Linked DNA regions of Breoghania sp. L-A4. The protein of the gene in region 2 interacts with the protein of the main gene of each other region in a pairwise test. Links are inferred from orthologs where the notes say so. Each region holds a gene or a part of one and is shown on either strand. Other genes may lie near its edges. The genes, in order: D1F64_RS07515 and D1F64_RS11175.

The links.
Region 1: the proteins of D1F64_RS11175 (region 2) and D1F64_RS07515 interact in binary tests that used the Escherichia coli proteins (3 or more experiments, as listed by UniProt). The link is inferred for Breoghania sp. L-A4 from one-to-one orthologs.

The regions. Positions count from the first base shown.
Region 1 is NZ_CP031841.1:1,611,720-1,614,807, reverse strand. What follows is about bases 41-2,808. They hold D1F64_RS07515 (SufE family protein), read left to right. Parts: upstream 41-1,094; coding sequence 1,095-1,523; downstream 1,524-2,808. Other genes in these bases: D1F64_RS07505 (helix-turn-helix domain-containing protein), read right to left, coding at 2,398-2,799; D1F64_RS07510 (DUF6456 domain-containing protein), read right to left, coding at 1,478-2,401; D1F64_RS07520 (DUF5330 domain-containing protein), read left to right, coding at 177-692; D1F64_RS23200 (hypothetical protein), read left to right, coding at 41-123. In the rest of the region: more of D1F64_RS23200, read left to right, coding at 1-40. UniProt on the Escherichia coli protein: Participates in cysteine desulfuration mediated by SufS. Cysteine desulfuration mobilizes sulfur from L-cysteine to yield L-alanine and constitutes an essential step in sulfur metabolism for biosynthesis of a variety of sulfur-containing biomolecules.
Region 2 is NZ_CP031841.1:2,429,567-2,432,682, reverse strand. Bases 261-3,056 are described here. They hold D1F64_RS11175 (cysteine desulfurase), read right to left. Parts: upstream 2,388-3,056; coding sequence 1,134-2,387; downstream 261-1,133. Other genes in these bases: sufD (Fe-S cluster assembly protein SufD), read right to left, coding at 2,402-3,056; D1F64_RS11180 (SUF system Fe-S cluster assembly protein), read right to left, coding at 674-1,090; D1F64_RS11185 (iron-sulfur cluster assembly accessory protein), read right to left, coding at 261-627. Also shown: more of D1F64_RS11185, read right to left, coding at 259-260; more of sufD, read right to left, coding at 3,057-3,116. UniProt on the Escherichia coli protein: Cysteine desulfurases mobilize the sulfur from L-cysteine to yield L-alanine, an essential step in sulfur metabolism for biosynthesis of a variety of sulfur-containing biomolecules.

The DNA.
Region 1 (3,088 bases), 820 kb from region 2 along the record:
CGGCCCGATTTCTTTTTGCGGATAAGCGCCGTGCGGATGCGCGCAGGGGCGGGTTTCGAATTTGATTCAAATTTGAATCGAATTTCACTCAAATTCGTCTCAAAGAAGCGGCAAATATGCTGAAAATTGACAGCCGCAGTTGAACGGGATGTTTGAACGCCCTTGCTAGTGTTGCCATGAAGTCGAGCACCGCCATCAGCGAAAACGCGTGGTGCCATGCTTTGAAAAACGCAAAGGGTAGTGTCATGTTTTTTATTCTGCGAACGGCATTCTGGTTGTCACTCGTGGTCTTGCTGATCCCGGCGGACCCGGAGACGAAAGCCCAATCAAAAGAAGCGGATATCAGCTCCCTGCAGGCCATCGGCGCGGCCCAGCAGGCCTACGTCGACATGACGAGGTTCTGCGAACGCAACCCGATGACCTGTGAGACCGGCGGCGCCGCCGTGGAGATCTTCTCCGCCAAGGCCCGCACCGGAGCGCGCATGGTCTACGAGTATCTCGGGCCGGGCGACAATACCGATCGGACGCCGGTTTCCGCGAGCCGCGACATGGCTTCGGGGCCGTCCGACCGCGAGCTTTTCACCGGATCGACGGCCGCGCGGCCGTCAAACGGCCCGGCAAACGGCACGCTGACGCCGGCGGACCTGCAGCCTGAATGGACGGTGCCGGCGCCGCTGCGCAAGCCGGTCTGAACCACCGCGCCTGACCGGCTTCGGCTCCACCAAACCCTTGGCATTCCGGGTTTCTTCCCGGCCGCGCCTGCCCGATCACGAATTCAGCTTCGCGTCCCGCCCACGTGTTGACGCCGTCCGCTGCCCCTCGGGGCACTGGCGGCTTGGCAAAGGAGCGAGAACTTGGCGGCTCATGCCGCCGCAGCGCCGCAAGCGTTTCACTGCCCTTTATGCTTGCGGCGCCTTTTCTTCCTCCCCGGCGATGAAATCCCGTTTCCCCCGATTTGCCTAAGCCGTCCGGACCCTATATGTGGAACCTGGAACGCGCGGATCTCCGCTGGCCGCGACGAGGCCGTGCTCCGCACCCGCGGTCCGTGACAGACACCGGCACGACAACCATCCGCAAGGCAGACATCGGCGCGCATGACGAAAATTGACGAGATCATCGACAATTTCGAGTTCCTGGACGACTGGGAAGACCGCTACCGCTATGTGATCGAGCTGGGCAAGGACCTGCCCGAGCTGCCGGAGAACCTGCGCACCGACGCCAACAAGGTGCGCGGCTGCGTTTCCCAGGTGTGGCTCGCCACCCGTGTCGAGCCGCAAGCCGGCGCGCCGGCGCGGCTGACGTTCGAAGGCGACAGCGACGCCCACATCGTGCGCGGTCTGGTGGCGATCCTGCTGGCGCTGTATGACGGCTGCGACGCCCGGGAAATTCTTCAGGCCGACGCCGAGGCCCTGTTCCAGCGGCTGGGTCTGCGCGACCATCTGACGCCGCAGCGCTCCAACGGACTGAGCGCGATGATTCAGCGCGTGCGCGCCGATGCCGAGGCCGCGCTCGCCGCGGCCTGACGCCGATGACGCGCCGGTCCCGTCGCCTCGTCGCTGAAGCCGTAGTGCGCCGCAAGCCCCTCGAGCGCGATGGACAGAATCACCTTGGCTGACCGCGCCGGCCAGCCGCGCTGCCGCTCCACGCTCTCCAGTCCCTTCAGATGACAGCACACGTCGACGAGGACCGCGGACAGCCCCGGCCCGGTGCGATCGAGCGCCGCGCGGACCCGGGCGCGCGCGGCCAGCACCGCCTCCGTCAGATCGGCGCCGCCGCCCGCGCCGCCCGACCGCCGCCGTCCGCCCTGCCCGATCGCGCTCCAATCCGTGGTCACCCGGGCCATCATGCCGCCGCGGGTAAAATCCGCCCTCAACCGTTCGCCCGCGGCGACCTGCGCCGATGACAGCCACGGGCGGCCATCGGGCCGCTTGCGCCGCGCAAGCCACGACAGCGGGCTTTCCGCCAGGTTTATCGTCACCGGCCGATGCGCCGCCGGCGCGCCCTGCGTTTCGCCATCGAGCGCGCAGCGCGCGCGCTCCTGATGCTGGGCGCGGAACGGATCCTCCCCCTCACTCAGGGCCCGCCGCAGCCACGCCCGCCCCGGCCCGGTAACCGCCAGGGTCGCGCGCCCTTCAATCATGCCCTTCCGGGCCGCCTCCGCGTTATCCCACCGCTCAACAATGCCTTCGGACACCAGGATCCGGATGACATCCGCGGGGACGGAAACCCGTGAGCCGGCGCACATCACCGATTGCACACCGTCGTCCCCCGCCTCCCCGCAGCAGGCATTCTCCCGGCCGCGCAGCATCGCCTTCAGCAGCCGGACCGCATGCCGCCGCGTGGCCCGCCCAAGCCGGAGATCCGGCGCGGCCCGATTAGGACTTCGTCGCCGCGCGCTCAATGCGACCACTCCCAGCGCACCCGCGCGGCCGTGCGACAGGCGGCGGCCGCCCGCTCGATCGCCGTCAGCATGGCATCGAATGCCGGGTCGTCGCGCTGGTCCTCGACCCTCCGGCACGCGTGTCCGGCGGTGGTGCGGTCGCGGCCGAAGTGCCGTCCGACGCTGGTCAGCGACCAGCCGAAGACCACGTGCATGACATACATAGCCACCTGACGGGCAAGGGCGACCTCGGCGCAGGAGCGGGTCGGCGCGCGCAACGCCTCCGGCGTCACATTGAAAACGGTCGTGATGGCTGCCTCGACGAAGCCGCAATTGGCGGCATCGTGGTCATAGACCGCCGCGCCCAGGCGCCCGGCATAGCCATGATTGTCTGGATGGCTCACGCAATCGACTGTCATCCCTCACCTCCGTTGACACCCTGGCAAGCGCACGAATTGCCGAGACGATGCAGGCAGTTCGCGTGCCAGCAGCAGGAATTGGGACAACTGTGATAAAACGAAAGCGAGTGACTGGGGATAACTTTACCGACTTGGTAAATATTGCGATGAGACCAGACATGCCAACAAAGTATTTGGCTATTTATTTGATCTATTATTTATCCCCGCGCCGGAATTACGCTCCATGATGGTCGCACAAGGCAGTGGCGGCATGGCAATCGTCTGTCCCGAACGCCGCCACGGGAACGCT
Region 2 (3,116 bases):
CGCCATCGAGGATCGCCTTGAGCGTCTCATTGGCGCCCTGCATCTCCGCAAGCGTGGCGGATTTGTAGATGGCCAGCGCGTAGGCCCGGGCGAAATGGATGAGGAAAAGGTAGTCCTGGGCGAGATAGTGCCGAAACGACTCCGCCGCGAGCGTGCCGTCCCCCATCCCATCCACGAACGCGTGCTGCGTGTAGGCGGCCCATTGCGGTGCCGCATCGCGCTTGAGGCGGTCGAAAAGCTGCATGAAACGGAGAAAACCTAGTTCGCGAGCGCGGAGGCTTCGGCGGGCTTGATCTCCACCGACTCACCGCAACCGCAGGCCGAGACCTGGTTGGGATTGGAGAAGGTGAAGCCCGAGGACAGCGTGGTGACCTCGAAGTCCATCACGGTGCCCAGAAGGAACAACACGGCGGTGGGGTCAACGTAGATCCGGACGCCCTTGTCCTCGACCACGTCGCCCGGCGCGTTCTCGTCGCGTACATAGTCCATCGTGTAGGACATGCCCGCGCACCCGGCGTTCTTCAGGCCAATGCGGACGCCGTACACCGGCTCGTCGGACGCGGCGATGATCTCGCGCACCCGTTCCGCCGCAGCGTCTGTCAGAGAAATAACCTGAAAGCCAACCATATTCGGACACCTGCTCGATTTGCCCGCCACAAGGGCGGATCGTGCGTTAATACCAGTCGAGTGCGACGCGCGCCTCATCCGACATGCGTGAGGGATCCCACGGCGGATCAAACACCATATCCACCGTCACCGGACCGACGCCCGGCACCGCGGAGACCGCGTCCTGCACCCAGCCCGGCATCTCGCCGGCCACCGGGCAGCCCGGAGCGGTCAGCGTCATGTCGATCGCGATGGAGCGATCATCCTCGATGTCGACCTTGTAGATCAGGCCGAGTTCGTAGATGTCGCAGGGAATTTCCGGATCGTAGACGCTCTTCAGCGCCGCGACGATATCGTCGGTCAGCTTCGCCAGTTCCTCGGGCGGCAGGGCGGAGCCTGTGCCAGTGATCTCGCTCTGGGTCGCACCGGTCTCGAAACCTGTCGAGGCCGGCTCCGGTTCCCGGACTGTCATGTCGTCGCTCATTGTCACGTCCCGTGCTTCGGCTCGCCTGTGATCCCATGATCGGTCAGGCGAAAAACTTCTGCGCCTTCTTCAAGGCTTCCACCAGCGCGTCGACCTCCTCCATCGTATTGTAGAGGCCGAAAGAGGCGCGGCAAGTGGAGGTCACTCCGTAGCGGCTCAGCAACGGCTGGGCGCAATGGGTTCCCGCGCGGACCGCGACACCGGAGCGATCGATGATCGTCGAGATGTCATGCGCGTGGGTTCCCTCGATCTCGAACGAGATGATAGCCCCCTTGCCGGGCGCCGTCCCGAAAATCCTCAAGCTGTTGATCTGCGACAACTGCTCGTGGGCGTACCGGCTCAACGCCGCCTCATGGGCGGCAATCCGGTCACGTCCCAGACCTTCCATATAGTCAAGGGCGGACGCCAATCCAATAGCCTGGACGATCGGCGGCGTGCCGGCCTCGAAACGGTGCGGCGGATCGTTGTAGGTCACCATGTCCTCGGTGACGTCGAGAATCATCTCGCCGCCGCCCTGGAACGGACGCATGGCGGCCAAACGCTCCTTCTTGGCGTAGAGCACGCCGATGCCCGTGGGCCCGTAGACCTTGTGGCCGGTGAAGACATAGAAATCGCAATCCATGTCCTGCACGTCGACCGGCATGTGCACGGCCGCCTGGCTGCCGTCGACCAGCACCGGAATGCCGCGGGCGTGCGCGATGCGGCAGACTTCCTTGACCGGAACCACCGTGCCCGTGACGTTGGACATCTGGGTGATGGCGACGATCTTGGTGCGGTCGTTGAGCAGCTTTTCGAACTCGTCGAGCTGGAACGAGCCGTCGTCGGCCACCGGAGACCAGCGCAGGACCGCGCCCTTGCGCTCGCGGTGGAAATGCCACGGCACGATGTTGGAGTGGTGCTCGAGGATCGAGATCACGATCTCGTCACCCTCGCCGATCGCCTCCTCGCCGAACCCGTAGGAGACGAGATTGATCGCCGCCGTGGTCGAGTTCGTGAAGACGATGTTGTCGGTGGAGGGGGCATTGAGGAAGGCGCGCACGGTCTCGCGCGCCGCCTCGTAGTTCTCGGTCGCCACGTTGGACAGATAGTGCAGGCCGCGATGCACGTTGGCGTATTCCTCGGAATACGCCTTCGAGATGCGGTCGATCACCGACTGCGGCTTCTGCGCCGAGGCGCCATTGTCGAGATAGACAAGCGGCTTGCCGTAGACCTGCGTGCTCAGGATCGGAAAATCCCGGCGCACGGCCTCGACGTCATAGGGCGTCAGATCCACCCGATCGGCAACATCGCTGTTCATACCGGCGTTCCCCGTCAGCACGCGAGCCAGGCCCGGGCGCGCTCCTCAAGATTGGCGACGATGTCGTCCTCGCCGATTTCCTCGATGGCTTCGGCGAGGAAGGCCAGCACCAGCATCGTGCGGGCCTCGGCTTCCGGAATGCCGCGCGCGCGCAGGTAAAACAGAAGATCCTCGTCGATCTGCCCGGACGTGGCGCCATGGGCGCACTGCACGTCATCGGCGAAGATCTCGAGCTCCGGCTTGTAGGCCATTTCGGCGTCGTCCGACAGCAGCAAGGACTGCGTCATCATCTGGCCGTCGGTCTTCTGGGCATGCGGATGCACGTTGATCCGGCCCTGGAAGACGCCCTTGGCATGACCGTCGATGACCGCCTTGAAATACTCGCGGCTGTCGCAATTGGGCACCGCGTGGTCGATGACCAGCGTGATGTCCGCATGCTGGTCACCGTTGATCAGCGTTGTGCCGCGCAGGCCGACGGTGGAATGCTCACCGGCGAAGGTGACGAAGGCCTGGCCGCGCGAGACGCGGCCGCCGGAGGTGAAGGTGAACTGGTTGAAGGTCACCTTTTCGCCCAGCAGCGTCAGGAACGAGCTGATGTGCAAGGCGTCGCGCGCCTCTTCCTGCAGCTTGACCCAGCCGATGTCCGCGCCGTTGGCGGCATAAAGCTCCACGGCGACGTTGGTCTGGTAACCGCTGCACTCGAAGCCCTCATAGGCATCGAGGAAGCGG